2 regions of the Filimonas effusa genome follow, and region 2 is predicted to be linked to the other one. Evidence: riboswitches for the same ligand, from Rfam matches in the RefSeq annotation. Region 2 holds a riboswitch; the other holds the start of a gene.

Region 1 (5,560 bases), on a different contig from region 2:
ACCGGCGGCGATGCCGGGGTAGGCAGCTCCTGTTGCTTCGTATTTCCTGTTGAAGACATTGTTGACATAACCTGTAATATTCCATTCGTTGAACAGGAAGTTCTTGATCGTATAAATAACCCTCGCATCCTGTACGTAATAGTCTCTCAGGCTGCGTTCCGCTTTCTGGGTATTATCCATGTACTGCTTGCTGACGTATTTGGCCGGCAGGCCTATTTCCAGTTGTTTAACGGGAGTAAGAATAATGCTGCCTCCTGCAACGATCGATGGTGAGAAGGAAATATCTGTATTGGAATAGGCTGTGCCTTCTTCTCCTACATGCTCGAAGTCGTCGTTGTAAATAGTGAGATAGTTGGTAAATGATTTTATCTTATTCCGGCTAAAGGCTGCATTGCCTTGTATAGCCACCCAGCGGTTGAGGTTTACGCTGCCCTGCAGTTCTATACCTAACCTGTAGCTATTGGGAACGTTGATGCGGGTATAAGCTCCCACATCGTTACGGGCGCCTGTTTGAACCAGCTGGTTGTTGTACAACATATAATAACCAGTGGCAGACCAGCTGTATTTGCTGGTTTTTTCTTCTATGCCCAGCTCAAAGTCGTGCAGGGTTTCTTTCCGTGGCTGCTGTTGCTGAGCGGCTTCAAAGTCGTCGCGGTTGGGCTCTTTGTTGGCCATCGCATAACTCAGGTAAGCATTCCAGTTGTTCTTACGGTAACTGATACCTGCTTTGGGATTCACGAAATTGAAATTGCGTTTTACAATAAGTGACGGGTTGTCCTGGAAGCCATACATATTGTACACAACGTGTTTGTATTGCAGGTCGGCAAACAGGCTCCAGTTGTTGTTGAGCTGATGCAGCCATTTCGTATAGATGTTCAGATCTGTTTTTTTTGCGTCGAGATCATAGTAGCGGTGGTTCTTGGGAGCGCCGGCCTGTGCCCATATCACCTCTCCATAATGACCGCCATCGTAGATCGTCCAGCTGCCACCGATGGTAAATTCATTGGAGGCGTTCCGTGATTGCACGGAGAATGTTTGCCCGTAATAGTAGTTGTCGAGCCAGCGGTCTCGTACCAGGTCTGTCGTATCGAGTACTTGGTTTCCAACGTTAAAGCCGGGTAAGCCGTAGTTGGGCAGGGCTTGTTTGGCTTTATACTCTTCGTAATATCCTTTACCCCTTGACAGGAAGCTGGCAACGTTGAGTGTCCAGCTCCGGCCGAGATTCTGGTTCAGGAAAAGCTGGTAATGATCCTGCTGGTAGTTATCGGTTTGATTGTTATAAGGCTCTCCTTCTTTTTCGGTTCCGGCTGCATTATAGGTCCTATAGGTATCGCGATAAGCTTCGGGGACGCCATACCAGGCCTGGTATGTTTTTTCAGTGCCGGTGATAATATTGAAGCGGACAGTGGTGTTGTCGGAAAGATAAGCGCTGGAAAGGTAGAGCGCTTTGAGATCGGAAGAAGCGCGGTCGATATAGCCGTCGCTTTTCAGGCGGCTTAACCTGGCGTCTACTGTAAAGTGGCCATTGATAAGACCGCTTCCTGCTTTAAGCGTATTTTTCCAGGTATTGAAAGAGCCAAAGTTGTTATTGCTTTCTGCGTAGGCTTTTTCGTTGAATTCATTTGTGGTGATGTTCACTGTTGCTCCAAAGGCGCCTGCCCCGTTGGTGGAGGTGCCCACACCGCGCTGGATCTGGATGGAGTTTGCGGAAGAGGCAAGATCGGGCAGGTCTACGAAAAAGCTGCCCTGGCTTTCGGCGTCGTTGTAGGGAATGCCGTTTAGCGTAACGTTGATACGGGTAACATCGGAGCCGCGTATGCGCATAGAGGTATAGCCAATGCCGTTACCTGCATCGGAAGCTACGATCACCGATGGTGTTTGATTGAGCAGAAAGGGGAGATCCTGACCCAGGTTCACCCTGGCGATCTGTTCCTTGCCGATGTTCGTTTTAGTGAAAGGAGCGCGGTCTGAGGCCCGTATAGACCGTACTTCCAAGGGTTCCAGCAAAAAAGCCTGGTCTTCCATCCTGAAACGCTGTAAACCCGGTACGGGAAGAACGATGTGCTGGCGGATCATTTTTTTACCGGTGGCTTCCAATGTAAGTTCATAACTGCCGGCTGCTGCGGAAAAACTGAAATTGCCGGTGTTGGTGCTTGCGGAGGTCCATTTTCGCCCGTTTTGTGAGAGGGTAATGGTTACGCCTTCAACAGGCTGGTTCCTGCTGTCTGTGATAATGCCTTCCAATGGGGTTTGTGCGAAACCCAGTAGTGTTGTAAATAAGGCGAGAATCATCCCTGATAAATACTTCATCCTGTTCTTTTTGAAATCAATTACAATAATGCTGAACAGGAAATTGCTATAGGAGAGGACACACGGTGTGAAAGAGACGGCCTTCCCTTCGCAGGCATTACCCTGTTCAGGTTCAACGGGTTTAATCTCAGCCTTCCTGTTTCCAGGAATAGCACCCCGAGGAATTACTGCCGGGTAGCTCACCCTTGCAGTGTTGCAAAGAAAGGCAGAAAATTTAAATAACCTGTAACATTCTTTTTTTTCGCCCGTTCCAATATAAATTCGTTGCTATGAGAAAGATAATAGCAGTTTTAACCCTTGCCATGCTGTCTATGTCCCAGTTGATGGCTCAGAACCTGGTATATGATGAAAATGCCGAGATTCGTGAGGTAGGTGCTTTTAACGGTATTGAAGTATCGGGAGGTATGATCCTTTATATTTCACAGGGGGCAGAATGTGCTGTAGCTGTGAGTGCGGAGGACCGTCAGTTTGTATCGAAGATAAAAACGGAGGTAAGAGATGGTGTGCTGCATATCGTGCCGCAGGGCGGGGCCTGGAACGGCTGGAACTGGGGGAATAAACAACTGAAGGCTTATATTACTGTCAAGAACCTGCAGTTGCTGCGTCTCAGGGGAGCCGCCTCTGTAAGGCTGGCGAATGAAGTGGCGGTAAATGCGCTTCGTATAGAGATCACCGGTGCAAGTTCTCTTAAAGGGGCGTTAAAAGGGAATGCGGTAAAAGTTGAGGTGAGTGGCGCTTCACGTGCAGAACTCAGCGGAAGTCTTACTGTGTTTTCTGTTGAAGTAAGTGGTGCGAGTACTGTCAGGGCTTATGAACTGAGTGCTGCTACCTGTTCTGTTGAGGCGTCTGGTGCATCGAATGCGCAGGTGACCGCAACAAAGGAATTGTCGCTGCAGGCCAGTGGTGCCAGCAATGTAAGTTACAAGGGAGAAGCTGTTGTAAAGAAGCTGGAATCGAGTGGCGCGTCGAATGTTAGAAAAAGAGATTAAAGAATAAACTGGCGTTTTTAAAAAAAGGTTTGCTCGTGTGCTAATAAGTTCTATATTTGCACTCCAATTACATCGCGAAGTAGAGCAGCGGTAGCTCGTCGGGCTCATAACCCGAAGGTCGGGGGTTCGATCCCTCCCTTCGCAACAGAGGAAATCTTTAAAGGATTTTAAATAAAAAGCTTATCCATTCCGGGTAAGCTTTTTTATTGCTTTCAACCACATTACACCAGATCAAGGGATCATGGGGCATATCAAAAGTTGAGGGATTAAACGGATCAAGTTGAAAACTTGGGGGCTGATAAATATTACGCATAAAGTTGGATCAAGTCGATTTCTTGGGGGGCTGCTAAAAATTATGCATAAAGTTTCGCTAGCCTAAAGAGGAAGAACTACTACGAAAAAAAGTGTATGCCTGCTTAGGGTGGCATGCATTCTTTGCCTAGGCTGTATTACGCCGTTGTGCCCGGCAGCGCGGCTGTTTTTCGTTTAAATATGTATTACTGCCCGATTATAGTTACCTTTGCCGGCCCCGCAACGGAGGGGATATTATAACAATCTACCTTGTTCATTTCCAGGTTAGATGAACATTGTTTTATGAAAGCTGGTTTTGTCAACATATTTGGTAAGCCCAATGCGGGCAAAAGTACCCTGCTCAACGCGCTGCTGGGTGAAAAGCTCGCTATTGTATCTTCCAAGGTACAAACTACCCGCGACCGTATCAAAGGCTTTTTAACGTCGCCTGGCGCCTACCAGATCATTTTTTCCGATACCCCCGGTATCATAGAGCCTAAATACAAGCTGCATGAGCGGATGATGCATTCGGTAAAGAGTGCGCTGGAAGATGCAGATGTGGCAATACTACTGGTTGATATTAAAGATGACCTGGAGGAAAATCACCAGCTTTTTGCTTCTTTACGCCTGAAAGTGCCTTGTATTGTTGTTTTGAATAAAACTGACACGGTAAAGGCAACGGTTGTTGAGGCGGCAGCGAAGTTTTTTGGTGCGCAGTCGTATTGCAAAAAAATTGTAACGATATCCGCACTTAAAGAAAGCAACCTGGATGCATTGAAGGGCGCTATCCTGGAACTGCTGCCTGAAGGCGATCCTTTTTATAGCGAAGACGACCTGACTGATCTGCCTACAAAGTTTTTTGTGGGAGAGATGATCAGGGAAAAAATATACCAGCTGTTTGGTGATGAAATACCCTACCATTCAGCCGTGATGGTGAACGAGTTTAAGGAAAAAGATACCTTGATAAAGATCCAGGCCGATATCATTGTTCAGCGCGAAACGCAAAAAGCGATTCTCATTGGCGAAGGCGGCAAGATGATTAAAAAAATAGGAACCCTTGCCAGGGAAGATATTGAAGCTTTTCTTCAGCAAAAGGTATTCCTGCAGTTGTTTATAAAAGTTCGCCCCAAATGGCGCGACAATGATCAGCAGCTGAAAGAATATGGGTATTATTAAATTTGAGTCCGTATTAATTATTTGAGTTATGTCATTTACTGTTGCAATAGTGGGGAGACCCAATGTAGGAAAGAGTACTTTCTTCAATCGCCTGCTGGAACAGCGCAAGGCTATTGTTGATGATGTTAGCGGTGTTACCCGCGACAGGCAGTATGGTGTGGCCGACTGGAACGGTAAAGCTTTTAACGTAATTGATACCGGCGGTTTTGTTGCCGGTTCGGAAGATGTTTTTGAAACGGAGATCCGCAAGCAGGTGCAGATAGCGATCGATGAAGCCGATGCGCTGATCTTCATGACCGATACCACTAGTGGTATCACTGAACTTGATGAGTCGATGCGCGATCTGTTGCGCAGGACTACCAAGCCGGTGTTGCTTGCTGTAAATAAGGTTGATAACGGTGACCGTTTGCTGGAAGCTACGGAGTTCTACAGCATGGGAATCGAGCATATCTTTTTTATAAGCAGTATGACCGGCAGTGGCACGGGTGAACTCCTGGACGCCATTACCGACATGATCGATGAAAAGGCATCCGACGATACCGTCCGCGAGAATGAGCTTCCCAAATTTGCGATCATTGGTCAGCCTAATGTTGGTAAGTCTTCCCTGCTGAATGCTTTGATAGGGCAGGAGCGTACTATTGTAAGTGATATTGCCGGCACTACGCGTGACACTATTCACACGCATTACGACTTGTTTCAAAAGGAATTTATCCTGATAGATACCGCAGGTATCCGTAAGAAGAACAAGGAAAAGGATGACCTGGAGTTCTACTCCGTTATCCGCGCCATCCGTG
Region 2 (5,560 bases):
AAACGGGCTTTGTCTTGCCGTGATACAATCAAATGATAGAGCCGGTGTTGTAACGCTTACAGCAGAAGCCGCCGATTTGTCTTCTGGTTTTGTTAAAATTACCGCTCGGTAAAACAGCAGAAATAATCGGTTATACCGCTTAAAAACGCAGTTTTCCTCCCTTCTTTATCTCCTGTCATCAGTATTATAGGCCGCTTAAGTGTTTTTTAAAAAACCAGGTCGGCCTTTTAATGTGTTTATAAGTACCCTTGGTTCCAATATTGAATACCTTAACATCATTAAATGGGCGTAGTGATGAAAAGTAGTATTTATATAGACGAATTAAAAACGAGCGAGGAGCGTTTCCTACGCGCCTTTGAACACTCGGCTATAGGCATGGCCCTGGTTTCAACCGAAGGCCAGCTGATGAAGGTAAACAGAAACTTATGCGAAATGACAGGCTACACAGAAGTAGAACTACACCAGAAAACTTTCCAGGAATTAACACATCCCGATGATCTTGCTAAAGATCTGGACTGCGCGCACCAGCTCCTGCGTGGAGAGATCAACGACTACCAGATCGAAAAAAGATACTTTCATAAAAATGGAAATATCATTTGGGTGCTCTTGAGCGTATCCCTTGTAAGAGATAGGCTTGGCCGCCCCGTTCACTTCGTGTCACATATCGAAGACATTACCAGTCGCAAAGAAACAGAACTGCAACTGCGGTATACCAATGAACTGGCACGTGAGCAAAATAACAGGCTCGTTAATTTCGCCCATATCGTTTCCCATAATCTCAGAGCACACTCCGGCAATTTCGAGATGCTGCTCTATATGATAGATCAGGCCGAAAGCGAAGATGAAAAGAATGAGCTCATGCAACATCTTAAAAAAGTATCTTCGCTGCTGAGCGAAACAATTGTTCACCTGAACGAGGTTGTTTCTATCCAGTCTTCTATAGGGCAGCAGAAAATTAAATTAAACCTGCTGGAATATATCAATAATACCGCCGGCATCCTGGCTGCTGAAATCACATTGCACCAGGTGACCATCAACGTGAATGTTCCGGACAACGTTGAAATAGATTATAACCCCGCTTACCTCGAAAGCATTTTGCTTAACCTTGTGTCTAATACTATTAAGTACCGTCACCCCGATCGCCAGCTCATAGTCAATATCAGCTTCGAAGAGATAGACGGTAAAAAGATCCTGTGTGTTTCCGATAACGGAAAAGGCCTTAACCTCGAACGTTACGGTAAAAAACTCTTTGGCATGTACAATACCTTTCATGGAAACAGAGACGCAAAAGGCATCGGCCTCTTTATCGTCAAAAACCAGGTGGAGTCTATGGGAGGAAAAATTGAAGTGTCCAGCGAAGTGAATAATGGTGCTACGTTTAAAATATATATTACATGAGTAAAGCTGAAGTAGCGTGTATTATTGATGATGACCAGGTATATGTGTTCGCCGTAAAAAAAATGATTATGGGTAACGACTTCTGTCGGCAAGTGATCACTTTCAAAAACGGCGAAGAGGCATTACAATTCTTACACGAGAAAATGAAAGACCCCCATGGCCTGCCTGAAATCATTATGGTCGATATTAATATGCCCGTAATGGACGGCTGGGAATTCCTCGACGAATTCATCAAACTGATGCCTTCCCTTCCCCGTAAAGTAACGATCTACATGATCAGCTCTTCCATCAGCCAGGTCGATATCGATCGCGCTAAACAATACTCGGAAGTCCAGGATTATATCGTTAAACCACTGTTGATGGATAGCCTTAGGAAAATTCTCGATTGCGTACAGTTTTAACAGCCTTCTTTCGCCAGTCAAAATAACCCAATACAGCAATTATAAACAGGAAAATAGTAAGACAGGCCATCATGGGCAATGCCTTGTAAAACAACAAAGGCACCGCAAATAAATTCGACAGGTTCAGTAGCAGCCAGTTCTCCACCTTACGTCTGGCCAGTAACCACATGCCTGCCCAGGCAGTAGAACTTACCCATGCATCCCAGGTTGGATAATGCGCATCGGTATAATGGCTTAATGTGCCATACAACACCGCCCATCCTAAGCCGGCAATCAACACAACCACCGCCCACTCCTTTCCTTGGGTATGCGTAATAGGTAGTGCCGGTTCATTGCGGCGCCTCGCCCAGTGTATCCAGCCATAAACACTCATGATTAAATAATAGGCGTTGAGCAATGCCTCTGCATACAACTTTGAGTCGAACATGATATAAGCGATCAGCACCGTGCTTATAATCCCTGCAGGATACAACAGGATGTGATTCCTCCGGGCAAGTAATACCTCCGTTACTCCAAAAATTACAGCAACCCATTCCACAGCACTCGTTTGCTGCGCCTGCTCCGCAAAGAGCGATAACCAGTATTGAATATCCATAGCACTTCCTCCGCAGGAATTACCCTGTTCAGGTTCAACGGGTTTTTCTCAGCCATAGCCTTTCAGCTAAAGCACCCCGGGTTAATAATGATAAACTGCAAAGTAAAGCGTATTCTCTGTATCTTTTACCTGTTAACACCATTTGTATGAATTTAATAGGCAATCTTATCTGGCTCATCTTCGGCGGATTCTTCGCCGCACTCGGCTATCTCATAGGCGGGATCCTCCTTTGCTTTACCATCATAGGCATCCCTTTCGGCCTGCAATGCTTTAAACTGGCCGCCGCTGTATTAATGCCCTTCGGTACAAGGGTTGTAAACCGCGAAACCCAAAACGGCTGCCTCACTTCCGTATGTAATATCATCTGGCTGCTTTGCGGAGGTTGGTATACAGCTCTTACACACCTTTTCTTTGGACTGCTCCTCTATATTACCATCATAGGTATCCCTTTTGGAAAACAACACTTTAAACTCCTCGAAGTCTCCATGATGCCTTTCGGAAAAGATATTGTGTGAAATAAAATTTTCAGTCTTACACCGTAAGAATTTAATTTGCCGCCGTTTAACGGTGACTTTAATGGATAGAACTGAAGAAATTGGTTTCCTTTTTAACCTTACTACCAACAAGCATATAGGGTTTACATTGGAACCAATCCTGATTCAACAGGAAAAAAACAGGAAACGCTTTAGCAAGCTGCTTATCGATGATCAGGAACATTGGCCCTGGCTCAAACCCCTGGCCGATAATCTCTTCGACCTGCTGGTAGGCTTTTCCGATGGCCGCCTCTTCGAATACATGATCGGTACCGGTAGCAGCTACCTGAAAAACCACGCACAGCCCTGGCTCATGCTGAACGAAAAAGACATCCCACGCCTGCGCGCGCACTACCTGTCTCTTCTTCACCAGATCTGGCCTTTTATCACCAACGCACAGTATCCCCTCTATGTACTGCGCGAGGGCAACTTCTCCGACAACAACGTGCGGCCGCTGCGTATCAGCTCTCTCCCCGTTCATCTGCAGTTTAACGCCATTAAAGACGACAACTTCATCACCATCACGATGAATGCCCACACCATGGCAGAACAAACCCCGGCAAGGGTACACCTGTTCAAATCGCTTTTCTTCTTCATGGACGATGTGCTGCATCTCCCTGCTAAACCCGATGACGTCTCCGTTCTCGATATGTTCAAAAAAGGGGAACTGCGCTTTCCCGCACGCGATAAGAACGATGTGGTGAATAGCTTCCTGGTTCCCCTGCAACAGCAATATCCGCTGCAATGCTCCGAAGGTCTCCAATTCGAAGTTACCAGCCCCGAACCGCAAACCAGGGTCATGCTTAGCGAATTCAGCAGCCAGTACCTCATGGTCCAGCCGCAGTTTATGTACGACGATGTACTGGTCGACTACGATGAGGATAAGGAGTATTTCCACGATGCCAATAACCTGCTCACCGTTATCAGGCGCAATAAACCGCTTGAAAAGGAAGCCTACGAACAACTACGCAGCCTCCATCCTAAATTCAAAAACCAGCGCAACAACCGATACTACTACATGCCCTTCGATGAGGTCATGAAAGATAAATGGTTCCTCAAAATGAACCAGCAACTGCAGGATGCCGGCTTCGCCGTTTATGGCCTGCAACAACTCCAGCGCTTTAAATATAATACGGGTAAACCCCGTGTTGAAATTGAAGCCCGCGCCAATATCGATTGGTTCGATCTTAAAGTAAAAGTCTTCTGGGGCGACCAGGAAGTGCCGCTCAAAGACATCCGTAAAGCCATCCTGCACAACCAGGACGCTATTGTGCTCAAAGACGGTACCCTCGGTATGATCCCGCAGGAATGGTTTACCCAGTACGGAATGCTCTTTAAAGTAGGAAATGAAAACAAAGGCAGGTTACAGGTAAGTAAACTGCACTACTCTGTACTCGACGACCTCCAGGCCGAAATAACTGATAAGAAACTGCAACAGGAAATAGCCGATAAGAAACATCGCCTGCTGCATTATAACGAAGTCATTACCAAACAACCCTCCGCCGAAATGAACGCCAGCCTGCGTCCCTACCAGATGGAAGGATTTCGCTGGATGCAATGCCTCGACGAACTGGGGTGGGGTGGCTGCCTGGCAGATGACATGGGCCTCGGTAAAACGCTTCAAACTATTACTTTCATCCAGCACCTGAAAGAAAAATATTCCGGCAGTACGCAACTGGTGGTTTGCCCCACTTCCCTCATCTTCAACTGGGAGGCGGAGATCCAGAAGTTCTGCCCCTCGCTTACTTACCTGCTGCATTATGGCCAGCAACGCGATTTCACCGATGAACAATTTCAGGCAGCCGACGTAGTCCTTACCAGCTACGGCGTCGTTAGAAACGATCTCGAACACCTGAGAGCTTTCGCCTGGAACTATGTTATCCTCGACGAAAGCCAGACTATTAAAAATCCCGACGCCCAGGTAACCAAAGCTGTCTATGAACTGCAGGCTAAAAACAGGCTTATCCTTAGTGGTACCCCTGTTCAGAATAATACATTCGACCTGTTCGCCCAGTTTCACTTTGTGAACCCCGGCCTGCTTGGAGGTAAAGAGTTCTTCAAAAGGGAATTCGCACACCCCATCGATAAAAACGGAGACAAGGATAAAGCTGCCCGCTTACGGAAACTGATCTATCCGTTCATCCTGCGCCGTACAAAAGAGCAGGTGGCTACCGATCTGCCCGATAAAACGGAAATGATCCTCTGGTGTACAATGAACGCCGACCAGCGCGCCATGTACGATGAACATAAGAACTATTACCGCGATGCACTGTTGAAAAGGATCGATGAAGAAGGTATATCAAAAGCAGGCTTCTACGTCATGGAAGGACTCCTTAAACTGCGCCAGATCTGCGACCACCCGCTTTTATTAAAAGACAATACCAAACACATCATCGCCTCCGTAAAAACAGATGAACTGCTCCGCGAAATAGAAGAGAATACAGGTGATCATAAACTGCTCGTCTTTTCCCAGTTTACCGAAATGCTGCACCTCGTCCGCAAGGAACTGGAACTGGCAGGTATTGGCTACTGTTACCTCGATGGCAGTACCTCGCTGGAACAACGTAAACAGGAAGTAGCACGCTTCCAGGCCCAAGACAGCGATGTCAAAGTATTCCTTATCTCCCTGAAAG

Evidence for each region. A riboswitch is a leader RNA that binds a small molecule or an ion and turns the genes downstream of it on or off. The one in region 2 is predicted to bind thiamine pyrophosphate.
Region 1: it holds a riboswitch for thiamine pyrophosphate, as region 2 does, so the genes downstream of both, ESB13_RS00540 (TonB-dependent receptor) here and pnuC (nicotinamide riboside transporter PnuC) in region 2, are expected to answer to the same signal.

The regions. Positions count from the first base shown of each region.
Region 1 covers NZ_SDHZ01000001.1:130,334-135,893, forward strand. The annotation lists gene ESB13_RS00540 (TonB-dependent receptor) at 1-2,310, opposite strand, end outside; TPP riboswitch at 2,377-2,479, opposite strand; gene ESB13_RS00545 (head GIN domain-containing protein) at 2,580-3,299, shown strand; tRNA gene ESB13_RS00550 (tRNA-Met) at 3,373-3,444, shown strand; gene era (GTPase Era) at 3,894-4,766, shown strand; gene der (ribosome biogenesis GTPase Der) at 4,795-5,560, shown strand, end outside.
Region 2 covers NZ_SDHZ01000002.1:1,473,441-1,479,000, reverse strand. The annotation lists gene ESB13_RS17175 (glycoside hydrolase family 2 TIM barrel-domain containing protein) at 1-112, shown strand, start outside; gene ESB13_RS17170 (sensor histidine kinase) at 295-1,398, shown strand; gene ESB13_RS17165 (response regulator) at 1,395-1,799, shown strand; gene pnuC (nicotinamide riboside transporter PnuC) at 1,768-2,394, opposite strand; TPP riboswitch at 2,382-2,483, opposite strand; gene ESB13_RS17155 (YccF domain-containing protein) at 2,541-2,909, shown strand; gene ESB13_RS17150 (DEAD/DEAH box helicase) at 2,971-5,560, shown strand, end outside.